DNA from 4 places in the Paenibacillus paludis genome. Region 1 is predicted to be linked to each of the others. Evidence: riboswitches for the same ligand, from Rfam matches in the RefSeq annotation. Region 1 holds a riboswitch; each other region holds the start of a gene.
The links. Region 1 has a riboswitch for cyclic di-GMP ahead of ACAN56_RS09170 (anti-repressor SinI family protein). Riboswitches for the same ligand answer to the same signal wherever they lie in the genome.

Region 2: linked by a shared signal. The riboswitch ahead of ACAN56_RS30510 (flagellar assembly protein A) and the one ahead of ACAN56_RS09170 (anti-repressor SinI family protein) in region 1 are both predicted to bind cyclic di-GMP.
Region 3: linked by a shared signal. The riboswitch ahead of ACAN56_RS12020 (S-layer homology domain-containing protein) and the one ahead of ACAN56_RS09170 (anti-repressor SinI family protein) in region 1 are both predicted to bind cyclic di-GMP.
Region 4: linked by a shared signal. The riboswitch ahead of ACAN56_RS16075 (PA14 domain-containing protein) and the one ahead of ACAN56_RS09170 (anti-repressor SinI family protein) in region 1 are both predicted to bind cyclic di-GMP.

Annotation. Positions count from the first base shown of each region.
Region 1 is NZ_JBGJZP010000004.1:103,852-107,047, forward strand. Features, by position in the region: gene ACAN56_RS09165 (2-oxoglutarate dehydrogenase E1 component) at 1-1,128, opposite strand, end outside; cyclic di-GMP riboswitch class I at 1,613-1,697, shown strand; gene ACAN56_RS09170 (anti-repressor SinI family protein) at 1,725-1,877, shown strand; gene ACAN56_RS09175 (helix-turn-helix domain-containing protein) at 1,978-2,310, opposite strand; gene ACAN56_RS09180 (hypothetical protein) at 2,732-3,196, shown strand, end outside.
Region 2 is NZ_JBGJZP010000025.1:6,604-9,799, reverse strand. Features, by position in the region: gene ACAN56_RS30510 (flagellar assembly protein A) at 146-2,014, opposite strand; cyclic di-GMP riboswitch class I at 2,120-2,212, opposite strand; gene ACAN56_RS30505 (FUSC family protein) at 2,483-3,196, opposite strand, start outside.
Region 3 is NZ_JBGJZP010000005.1:265,798-268,993, reverse strand. Features, by position in the region: gene ACAN56_RS12030 (SDR family NAD(P)-dependent oxidoreductase) at 1-389, opposite strand, end outside; gene ACAN56_RS12025 (TetR/AcrR family transcriptional regulator) at 691-1,371, shown strand; cyclic di-GMP riboswitch class I at 1,642-1,735, shown strand; gene ACAN56_RS12020 (S-layer homology domain-containing protein) at 1,787-3,196, shown strand, end outside.
Region 4 is NZ_JBGJZP010000007.1:240,304-243,499, reverse strand. Features, by position in the region: gene ACAN56_RS16075 (PA14 domain-containing protein) at 1-1,368, opposite strand, end outside; cyclic di-GMP riboswitch class I at 1,381-1,461, opposite strand; gene ACAN56_RS16070 (sugar phosphate nucleotidyltransferase) at 1,599-2,972, opposite strand.

The DNA.
Region 1 (3,196 bases):
GGTTTCGGCCACGATGCCTTCACCCGGGAAGGCAGCATCGCCATGCATCAGCACAGCCATGGCTTTATTCGTATTTAGCTTAGGCAGACCCGGAGTGCTGCGGTCTTCCTGGGCCGCACGCGTGAAGCCCTCAACCACCGGATTGACGAATTCCAAGTGGCTCGGATTGTTGGCCAGAGTGATCCGTGTACGGACGGTTTCTCCTTCACGGACGGCGCGGTCAGCGCCGAGATGATATTTCACATCACCGGTCCAGCCGTAGTTGATGCCCATGGAGCCTTCGGAAGGGAACAGCTCCTTGTTCGGCGAATGATGGAATTCCGAGAAAATAATATCATAAGGTTTGCCCAGGATATGAGCCAGGACGTTAAGCCGTCCGCGATGCGCCATACCCATCAGGATATGTTCCGCACCGTCATGAGCGGCAGCACGCACGATTTCATCCAGCATCGGCACCAAGGCGTCATTGCCTTCCAGGCTGAAGCGTTTCTGGCCGACAAAAGTTTTATGAAGGAAAGTTTCGAATTGCTCTACCTGAATCAGCCTTTTCAGCAATTCTTTGCGCTCTGTGTTGTTTAGAGGCGCGGGAGAGCTGGTAGATTCCGCCTGGCTGTTCAGCCAGCGCAGCTCCTGCTCGTCACGCACATGCCCGAATTCATAGGCAATGGTCTGCGTGTAGGCCTGGCGCATCCGGTGAACGGCATCCCAAGCAGTATGAACGTCATTCGGGGCATTCTCCCAGATCAGCGAGGCGGGCATAGCCATTAAATCCTCGCGGGTCAGATCATAGGTTTCGTACTCCAAATATTTCGCCATCGGATTGTTTCCCCGGTCCAGCGGGTCGATATTGGCGGCCATATGGCCATGTATGCGGATATTGGCGATCAGCTTGGATGCCCTTACGGCCTTTCTAAGCCACTCAGTATCTCCTGAAACCACAGGCAGCGGTGCCTGTTCGGCATCAGGAGCCAATGGAGGGGGGCCGGAAAGGGTGAAGAGATCGCGGTAATTATGCTCTACTAAAGTTGGATCTTTTACAAATTGCTCATATTTCTCTTGGATGTAACCCAGATTGGGTCCGTAATACTTGCTCCACACAGTTTCGTTATAGGGATCTTTGGCTGCCATGAATACATCCTCCTAACGGATGAACTCCACGCGCGCCAAAATTTCGCCGGCGCCCTTGTGGAGCTTCGATGTTTGCGGTTTCATTCCTCATCTTATTGTGCAACTTTCAAGGCGGGTAATCAATTCATACTTTGGTTGAATCCGTTCGCAAAACGGTATGATTCAGTGCCTAATTCATACAGAACTATTATAAGTTTGGTTTCTTAACTATATGAAAATGATGCGGCGGTGTGATTGAAATGAACGAAATAAAAATGTTGTTTTCAGTTTTCATATATACATATATAGATAAAGAGGCTTGTTCTACAATTTTTTGGGATTATCGAGTAATTCGTACAAGCAGTTGGCAAAATAATCAATTATTTTTCGTTTCTAATTATACAATATTCCCATAAATCGACACACTTTTCGTGTAAGATATTGTATAATGTTATTGCGGATAACGGTTTCATGAATTTCTAACCAGATCCTTTCATGTAAAGGATCCAGTAAAGGGTAAACCTGCCGAAAGACAGGGGCACAAAGTCTCGGGTCTAATGTAGAAATACTACGACGGCCGGACTGCCTGGGGACGCGTAATCTTAGGAGGAGATTTCTTGGATAAGTCCAACCAGGGGAACAACGGAGAACTGCAGACAGTTGATCTGGATTTAGAATGGGTCTATTTGCTGATGTCGGCTAAGCAGGCGGGCATCAAAGCGGATGAAATCCGCCAATTTTTTAATGAGAAGACTTTGCAGGCGATGTAGCAGTTGGTTGTTAAAAGTTTTTGTACATACAGAAAGGGCACAGCGGATCTCTCCGCTGTGCCCTTTCTGTATGACCGGAAGTAGAAGGAACCTGCATGAATCAGGAATCCTTCTGCTCCAGCCGCCATTTTTGATAGTCCAAGAACTCTTTGAATTCCCGCTTGCTTATACCCGAAGCCATAGCTTCCAGTACGAGCCGGGACCATTCTCCATCCAGAGGTGACTCCTGCACATCGGAAGGCTCGCCGTAAAGCAGCGCATGAATGGATACCTGAAGTGCGTCAGCGATTTTTTCAATAAATTGAATAGAGGGGTTAGATTGTATATTTCTTTCCACATTGCTTAAGTATGATTTCGCCACATCAGCCTTATCCGCAAGCTCCGAAAGAGACAAGCCTTTTTCCAGACGGAGATGGTGGATGCGACTTCCCATATTATCTGGCACGATAAAAACGCCCCTCCGTACTTTTTGTTACAGTATAACAAATAACCGGAAGACGGACAAAGCACTATAGAATCAGTTCCGGTATGAATGATCCCCCTTTTATGTCGTTTCCACTCCACATTCCCATTATTTTCATTCCCTCTGCGGTATCATTTAGATTTTTCATACGAAAACGTTCGTTAAAAAGTACGATAAGCTGAGGAAAATGAAGCTAAAAGCAGAATTTTAACTATAAATCGTTCTTTATTAAGAATATTGCAACAAAATGAGATTTTTGATTTGTAGGAGTAATGGCATATACTTACGTCATGGTTCTTAATAACGAACGAATATCGTTCGTCATAAAGGCTGGGTGTTAATAGATTACCTTGTTTGCAGGAAATTGCAAGCAGCTAAAGGAGAGGCTCCTGTGAGGCTTTCACGTTCTTCCCGGAATAGAAACATCCGTCGGTATACGCTTCCCCAAATTGCAGGGATCGTAGTGATTTCGGCTTATGGCATCGGCCAAATTACAACGCCCACGTATGCATTGCTGACTAACGTCGCAGCAACCGAATCATCCAATATCACCACAGCATTTGTGTTTCCAAGCACGGTCGATCACATTGCCAACCAAGCCAGCGAAGCGATGAAGCTTGCGGTCCAGCAGCGTGAAGCGGCGAGAGAGGTGCTAGCGGAGATAACGGATAAGAATACGGACTCGGAGACCGCAGAGGGACGTATTGGAGGTATTCAAGAGGCTGCTGCACAAACGCGTGAGGCTGCGGCCGGCGCGGCTGCTTTTTTAGCTGAGCTTCAAGGCTATCTAACACGCTCGCAATTAGAGCTGGAGCAGCAAGTCAATGAAGTGAACCAGAGACTTTCTCCATATGAG
Region 2 (3,196 bases), on a different contig from region 1:
CTACCGCGATTCGCGGTTAAATTCAGGAAATCCAAACCTAACAGCGGCCGGAAGTCCAAACATTCTCTGGAGTCACGGCCAATCCCAAAATAGAAGAATTATAAGTTCAATCTATATAGATCAGATATTTTGGGGCAGAGGAAGGCTAATGCGCCTGATTTCTTAACCGCAGGCTTTGGGCAGTGAAGACAAGTTCTTCATCTGTCCCGTCGATCTTGGCGGTGTATTCTCCAATCGTCACTTCGCTGTTGCAGATTTTGCGGACTGTAATATTATTGCCGGCGGTAAGCACCGATTTCTCGGAGGACTGCTTCCCTACAGTCTGTGCGCTGATGGAGCCTGCCGCCTCGACTGAGGAGTCCGTGCACTCCGCTTCGTTCATTACGAAACGGACATCGCCGGAAGAGAACAGCTGGCTGTGCAGAATCCCCTCCTTATGAACATGGAGATCTCCGCCGGATTTAATAATGCTATGCTGTGACGAGGCAATGTCGATCTGTGTATTCTCCTCCTGCATCCCGGATATGGCGTCATGCAAATCCTGCAACAGCCTCAGAAAGGTGCTTAGAACAGCATCCGTGAAGAAATCGGTGAACTGCCCCGGGTGCAGGAATACCTCCAGCATATGTCTTAATTGCCCGGTGTCGATAGGATAATCGGGATTCATCCCGGCAATAACATCCTGGAGATCACTGATCAGGCCGGGGAGATGGTCATATTTGCTTTCCAGCAGCAGCATAACGACCAGACCGTATTTTACGGTTTGCTGGCGTGATTGGACGGTATTCGCCAACTGCTGCGACGCTTTTCTCAGACTGGTCATTTCCTCCATCAAGAGAGCGGAGTACATGCAGAGGCGGTTATGTCTCGCTCCATAATGACCGGAGTACAATTGGCTGCTGACAACCTTGCCCTGGACAAAAATGCTGCCTGTAGCTGTGATTGTCGCATGCGTAACATCGCCGTATATGTATACATTTCCCAACGCCTCAAGGATGGTTTGGTTTCCGATATCATTAGTGGCGACCACATCACCCGGGAACATCATTTTGGCGGCTTCGGGGTCCGTATCCCCGGGAACAAGATATGTCTGGGGGAAATCAAAAACCTTGCGGTTCAGACCGCATCCCGTTAAGCGGGGCCTTCCCTGGCGGAGGGAGACGATCCCGCCGTCCGCCAGCAGGGTTGTACATTCTTTAGTGACCAGCTGAATGTCTTGCGGCGGCGGGGAGGGAATAATTCCGCCATACACGTCGATGCCGGGCACTCCCTCTTCCGCAGGCAGCTTACAGGCAATGACCTCTCCCTCCTGGACAAAGGGAACCCTTGGATGGTTCGGGAAATCTGCAGGATCGGCAGTCCGAATGAATTCATATTCCCTGTCCTCAGCAAATAACAGCTCCAGCCGGGCATTCTTGCCGGGAATAGGGGCTTTACCCTCTGCGATGCAGACCGGGAGATAGGTAGGGTTGTTCAGCTCTGCATAAAGAGCCGGGATATTGAGATCGCGCATAATGGAGCTTTTCTTGAAGCCGGCGATAATCTGGTCCACCGTAAGGGTGGACAGCAGCAGGCCGCAATTTGGTTCCGCCCGGACCGTGACATCTGCTGCAGCCGGGGAGCTGGCGAGCTTCCAGGCGTACTTTTCTGCACGGTAGAGCGTGAAGTAGACCTTCAGTTTATCTTCGGATACGGTAATCTGATACTGCGGCTTCTCGCAAATCTCCCAGGTGATACGGTCTGTGGGGGTTACTTCCGTAGGATCTGTCACCGTCTTCCGGTTAATATTCAACACCACAGGGTGAACGGAGGAAATGACAGCGGGTTTGCCGCCGGGCAGAGGAGGAGTGATGAATATTTGGTTGTTCTGTACGATAATACGTCCGTTCTTATCCTCATCTCCCCCACGGAGCGGCTTAGCCTGCACAGAGGGCAGAGCCGGAAGATCGGGGTTCCCGATTGGCGTTGTGGTATGAAATACATGCCTGAATTTCTCGATGATATGCTGTGGCATTACTCTAACCTCGCTTCTTCGTATAATCAATGGCATCTGTACAGAAAAGAGCATCATGGACTATGATAGATTGTCTTAATCTACCGGTACCCAAGTCACATCTCAATTGGCAGCCTGGCGACCATGAATGGATAGTCTCACATTCTTAGGCCCATCGCTTTGCGTCCTGCCCTTTCGGGAAGTTTGCCTTTAAAAAAATAGATCAATGATATACATTCAGCATGAGGTCATTTAATCGACTCAAATCGACAGGGAATGTTCAATACTGGATTGGTTGCCAAAATAAATCTACAAACAAGCTTAATTCTAGTACTTTAGTATTAATTTTTCAACTTATTAATAATAAATCTCTCTGGTATCCCTTTAAAAGGGACGGCTTTGAGTCCAAGCGATATTACAAGCAAAAACGACCCTGCCTTTTTCTCAAAGGACAGGGTCGTTTCTGCAAAAAAAAGGACGCTCCCAAGCTTATAGCTTGTGGGAGAGCCCTCTTTTAACAAGATGTACGGCGCGCGCGCTTCCGGACCGGACGGAGGCTGGTGCCGGTATAACTGTGGCTGCATAATCGGCCCGTTCAATTTCCTCCAGCACCCGGTTAAGATGGGAGAAGACGGCTCCGAGATCGCGGACTGCTGTCAGCGAGCATTGACCCTGCAGCTCGGAGAACCAGGCGAACTGCAGATCCCGGGCACGGCGCAGCGCTTCGGGGAGCGAACGGGTGCATTCGGCATCGGACAAAGTCTTGGTTCCATACAAGGCGATGCAGTCTGCGGTTGCCGTTACGACCTCTGTCATCCAGTCAGCTGCGGCATAATGTGCAGGCAGGAGGGAAATCTCCTCGGCGATCTCCTTGACGTAGCGGTGAACCTTCTGCAGATGCGAGGTTGCCTGTGTCAATGACCGCAATCCGCCGCGGCATTGATAATGGGATAACGTATAGTGCAGCTCTTTCTGCTGCTTGTCGCTCTTCGCCAGCAGTTGTCCGGAACGCACCAGCCTCTCCGGAGCCTGCTTGGAACTGCTGCTCTCTGCGGCGAGTCCGGTCAAGGCATCGGCCAGCAGCAGGGTCCCTTCCAGTGCCAGGCGTTTAACCTTGACGAACCCCCCGGGGGGGACGATAATCATATTTATTATTAAGGCAATCAGCACGCCGATTAAGGTCTCCGCGACTCTCCACACGAT
Region 3 (3,196 bases), on a different contig from region 1:
AGCATATCCGGCAAGAATAAATGAGTCATATTTACGACGGCAGCAACATTCAACATAATCTCCTCATGCTGCCGCTGGCCTGAGATTTGCTCGAACCTCCCATGAGTGGCAAATCCGGCATTATTGACCAGCAGCTCAATCTCAAGTTTCAACAGCTGGCATTGCTGGAACAATTCGCTTGGTGCACTTGCTTCCGTAAGATCCATAGCTATGACTTTGACTTTGATGTTATAGCTTCTTTCGAGTTCCGCTGCCAAGTCATCGAGTTTGTTCTTAGATCTGGCTACGAGAACCAGATGGCTTCCTTGTTTAGCCAGCTGTATTGCAAATTGTTCGCCAATGCCGGAAGAGGCACCTGTGACTAGCGACCATTTTCCTTGAATATTCATAAAATTACTCCTCCTATTAAAACGATGTATTCGTTAGGAAACGATGTTACCGATTGTGCGAAAAAAATTACTTTAAACGTAGTGCCCAAAGCAATATTAGCTTGTTAGTTGGTAACAGTGTTTCCTGTTGAAATCATAGTAACCTGCTGGCTGGAGAAAGTCAAACCTTCTTTTTTAAAATTTGCAAGAAGATATGTGCATGTATGATTGACTTTGTGGAATCGACTGTATAGAATGCGTGGTATATGATTGGAAACTGCGTTTCCCGAGAATAACAACATAACTAAAGAAGGCGATTAAGTTGAATGAACCTAATAATTTTGCTGACGCAAGCAATAGAAAGCTGACAACCTACCAGGAAGCCCGCTTACAGAACACAGCTAGTCTTCGTCAACTCGTAGTTGATGCAGCAGCCTTTATTCTTCAGGAAGAAGGGCCGGAAGCTGTCACCGTGCGAAAAGTAGCTCAGAAGATGGGTTGCTCGACCAAGATCATCTACAGTCTGTTTGCTAATAAAGAAGGTTTAGCCCAGCAATTATATCTGGAGGGCTGCAAAATACTCTCGAGCGAATTTGAGAGTGCTTCACAGTCAGAGGATCTGCAGCAGTATTTAATTAATCTGGCAGAAGTGTATTGGGAATTTGGCCAGCGCTATACCAGCTACTATAAATTGATGTTTGGGGGAGCATTTGCAGATTTCAAACCGGATGAGCAGAGCATGAAAGGCACTGTTACTGCTATGCGGCGCTTGTTGTCCGTGATTGTCAGCGCTCAAGAGCAAGGCCTAATTGCTGGTGATTCAAATGCGGAATTTATTGTAGGTACGATTTGGTCCTCTCTTCACGGAGTGATTCACCTGCACATAGGAGGACATTTAGGAAGTGTCGCAGCGTCGCACGCAGTGTATAAAGGAACGGTAGCTCTGCTTGCAAGCTCGCTGTTTGCACCTGCAGCCGCAGCCAAGCATTTAAAGCAGGAGTAGTTAGTGAAATCCTTTATATAGGGCCTGGGTTCGAATCCTGAGAGTCTATAACACAAAAAAACGGCAGAGATGCCGTTTTTTTGTTTCTAAATTTGTTTTAAATCTTTACAAATGCCGAAGAACGAGGACTATTTCCTAAAAAAGGAAAAGGTATATAAGTAAGGGAGAACTAGGACTTATTAATTTTATAGGGATAAATTCCGATAAAGAAAGAGTCCTGTACAACTAAAGTCACACCTGCATACCCATAACGGGACAGAAAAACCGAGTTTGAAACAAAGGCAAATCCGTACGAAAGTCGGAGACGCAAAGCCACGGGTCTACTTCATCCAAAGGAGGATGTTAAGACAGCCGGGCCGCTCAAGGCACTTGGTTTTTTGGCGTGCCTACAAATAGCGCTGGGGGAGAGAAGTAAATGAGGTTTAGAAGGAAAGGGAAGTTTTCGCGGACGGTTGTGTCCGCAGTGGCGGTGAGTATGCTTGTGGGCCTGTTTAGCGGAGGCCTTAGCATGAAGCAGGTTTTGGCTGCCGGGACCGATCCGGGTAGAACGGACTATAACGTATCCGGCGACCAGATTGTATGGCTGGAAGCAGAGGCCGACGGGGTGAAGCAGGTTCACGCGATGAATCAGGCCAGTGGTGCCAGCACTGTTCTTACATCGGGTTCATCCGCCAAGGATGCGCCTTATGTGAGCGGCAACGTTGCAGTGTGGGCCGACAAAGGAACAGAGCAGGAGTCTTCACTGAACTGGGATATTTACACTGCCGATCTTGAGACGGGTACCCGAAGAAAGCTTAACAAACAGTCTGGCACATATGGCAATCCGACTACAGATGGAGTCGGTGTAGTCTGGTACGAGCGCAAAAATTACGGCAGCATGATCTATCATGATCTGGCTACGGGTGTTGAAGCCGACCTCGGCGAAGGACGTTTCCCGGTGCTGGCCGGCGGCAATGTGGTGTATAAGAATGCCCGTGACGGGGGGCTCAGTCTGCTCCATTTGAAAAGCGGGGCTACGCGTGCACTTGTTAGTTTGGGCGGAGCAAGCTATGTGGACTGGTTTGTTTTTAACGGCAGCGATGTGCTGTTTAAGCAAAAAAATGGGTCTTCCGAGAGCAAATATGTGATTTTGAATATCAAGGACCTAACTGCTCTGCCTGTGGATCTCACCGAGATGAAGCCTGGAGGAACCCAGTATGCCTTCATGTCGATAGGTGAAGGACAGGCAGTTTTTCAAGAGGAAAGGGACGGTGCTGCCACATTGCAGCAAGTGAACCTTACTACATATGCAGTGAAATCACTGCCAGCAATAGAGCCCGGAACGAAGCTGATCGGCATTACCGGGGATAAACTGCTTTACAGCAAGAAGGATGATTACATAGAGTCGATAGACCTGAAAGAAGGATCAACCCCTCCGAGTCCGGGAGCCACTCCAAGTCCAGGGGTAACCCCAACGCCAGGAACGACTCCAACTCCAGGGACAACCTCAACTCCAGGTGCAGTTCCAAATCCAGGCGCAGATCCGAGTCCGGGTGCAACCCCGGAAGTGAAGACCACTGTAGTGACCGGAGCCAAGGACAGTCAGGTTATCGGAAGTGCGGGAGGTACTTTGTCTGTACTGAATGGCTGGGCACGGCTGGAGATTGCAGCAGGAACCTTCCCTGACAATACCACTGTAAGCTTGGCCCAAGCTGAGCTGGAGAAAGAAGTACTGCTCGACGCAACAGGCAAAAAACTGCTGAAGGCAGGTTCTGCGTGGCAGGTGCAAGCGAGTGCTCCGTTCCTGATGCCGGCCAAGCTGACGGTAGGGTACCCGAAGGAAGCG
Region 4 (3,196 bases), on a different contig from region 1:
ACCGGTCCAGCGGACGGAGAAGGAATCTATACCGATTGAAGGATCCGGCGAACCCTGGCGCCAGTTAAAGTTAAGCAATGCATCATTGCGCACCAAGGCGGGCGTACCGGAAAGCGTCATGTTTTTGAAGTACTCTCCCTTAAGTCCGCTCACCACAGGCGCTTCCACTGAATCATTAGAGTCAGGCGTTGGCATTGCCGTCGGCTTCGACGTTGCTGTTGGCGTTGGTATCGGTGTTGCCGTTGGCGTTGCTATCGGTGTTGCCGTTGGTGTCGGCGTCGGTGTCGGTGTCGGTGTTGCCGTTGGCGCAACGGCTGGTGCACTCCAACTCTTATATTTATTCCGGGTCAGTGTATAGCTATCATTCATGAAACTCTTAATCGTAGTTGTGCTATTTTTCTCATAGAGCATTTTTCCCCAGTTCATCATGAAAACGAAATTTTTCTGGGAGAGCTTCAGTTTGGCCGTGCTGGGCATCTCACCGTTTTCACCAATGCCTATCGGTTTACCGGCAGCCAGACTAAGCAAACTGTCATAGTACTTATTCATATAGTCGTTATCATATATATCTGCTGCAAGAACATCCACTTTGCTTGCGCCCGGATAGGTCAGCGCATAAGGATCAGACCAGGCATTCGGTGCATTGGGGTTCCATACCCACAACAGATTGTTTAATTGATGAACGTTCACGAAACGGTCATACATAATATTCCACAGTTCAGCAAAATTACTTTTCTTCCCCCACCAGAACCAGTTGCCGTTCATTTCATGATAAGGTCTCCAAAGTACGGGAACGCCCGCATCCCGCAAGCTTTTGAGCGACACCGCCACTTTATCCAGATCCGTGATCAGGCTGGCGTATTCTGCCGTGCCCGGCGTTACATACCTGTTAAATTCCGCTTGGGTGAGCGGCTTCTGCACATTGGACCAGAGGTAAGCCGTCCCCGGCAGATTCTGATGAAAGGTCATTGCGACAATGCCGCCGTTCTTGTACCAGTTGATCGCGCTGTTCACCACATTCTTGCGCTGCGATGCAGCCGTACTCTCCGACTGGCCGCTAATTACGCCAAGCTCATATCCGTGAAGAGCAGCATATTCTCCGCTTGTTCCCTTCAACTTGTTGCTGAATTCATCCGGGCTCTCCAAATAATCGTGCTGTCCAGAGATAATCCCTTTTCCGGTAATGGAATAGAGGTTACTAAGCAGCTTGACAGCTTCGGCTGAAGCGTCCGGATTAACCGGCACTGCTGTGCTTGATGAGGCTTCTGCGGTTGAAGGCGACAGCCCAAATCCTAAAGGCATAGCGGTTAACAATACGGCAAGAGACAGCAAGGTGGACAGCAGACGAGACTTACGGTAAGTTTTCAAAATGATCTTCCTTTCGGTAGCCAGGCTGCCACTCTTGCGAAGGCCCTATGGCTTTGCGTCCCTATCTTTCGATTAGGTTTGCCTTTGTCGTTTTGGAAGGATTTATCCCTCTTACCGTAAGTATCGTCCCTATGAAGTTTTTATTTAGAGCATTAATAAAAATAAATTAATAAATGGTTCTAAATGCCTGTTTTGGATCTGCAACAATTGGGTAAATAGACTGTTTAGGCCTAAGAGATAAACTGTTGCAAAGCTATATCTTCCCAATCCAAGGTGATGCGGATGTTATCCTCTTCTACCAGTTCCGAGCCGGTCTGTACCTCGATAAACTCTACATCCGTCAGCGCAAGAATCGCATGTTTGGTGCCTTCCGGTATACGCACCACATCTCCCGCCTTCACATTATGCATCTTCTCATTAATTACAATGCTTGCTTCACCGCTGACAAATGTCCAGATTTCACTGCGTTTATGGTGCAGCTGGTAACTGATATTTTTACCCTCTTCGATAAAAATCCGTTTGGTCAGCACTTCATTTCCCTCATCGTATTTCACATAATCTATGACCTTATAATGGCCCCAGCGGCGTTCTTCGTACATCGGTCTTTGTTCAAAAGACTTCAGCACTTCCTTGATTCTCGGACTCTCCGCTTTATGGGTAACCAAAATCCCGTCCGGGCTGGCAGCGATAATCAGATCCTTCGCGCCGATCACCGTAATCGGAATATCCAGCTCATTAATCAGGCAAGTGCCTTCGGAATCGGCCGTCACGAACCCTTTGCCCACATGGTTGCTGTTCATTTCTTCGGTCAGCGTGTTCCAGGTGCCCAAATCCTTCCAGAATCCGTCATAAGGCTGAACTACGATTTTCTCCTCTTTTTCCACCACTTCATAGTCAAAGCTGATGGAAGCAAGCAGTTTGTACTGCTTCTGCAGTTCCTCATAGTTCAGCGGCAATCCCTTGCGCTGCAGAATATCAAGCAGGTAACCCAGGCGGAACGCGAACACGCCGCAGTTCCAGAGGGCATTCCGGCTGATCAGTTCCTCGGCCTGCTCACGGTCAGGTTTCTCCTGGAAGTGACTTACCTGCAGATAGCCGCTTGCTCCCGCCTCTGCGCTGGTAGGAATGATATATCCGTATTTTTCTGAAGCATGCTCGGGTACTACACCCATCAGCGCCAGGTTCGCTCCGCTCTCCTGCATCGTTTGCTCAAGCTGCACTACTGTATCGAAGAAGGCGGCTTCCACATAAGGATCGACCGGCAGGATGGCCACGGTCTCGCTTGGCGAAACGCCTTCCATGGAATACAGGTAGGCTGCTGTCAGGGCAATCGCAGGAAACGTATCGCGGCGTTCCGGCTCAACGATGATAGGCACCTCGCTGCCAAGCTGGCTCTGAATCATTTCCACCTGGCTGCGGCCGGTAGCCAGATAAGCCGAACCCGACATATTAGCTTCCTCCAGCTGCCGCCATACCCGTTGCACCATGGATTCCGGTTCACCCGTCGGGCTCTCAAGTACCTTCAGAAATTGCTTCGAACGTGAATCGTTGGACAATGGCCAGAGACGTTTACCTGAACCGCCTGATAGAAGTACCAGTTTCATATGGAACCCTCCTCATTATGTGTTGACGCGAAAATACCGGATTGTTATTGTGAGCTACGAGCTAAACAGCAACCTCGAGATGCTAGAATGTTTATAGCGCGCTGTTGCTGCGCGATAGCCTTCAGATACAACTGTTACGGGAGTCACTGCAAGGAATGTTTGGACTTTCGGCCGCTGTTGTCTGCAGATTTCTTGATTTATACCGCTGTCCGCGGTGGAAATCC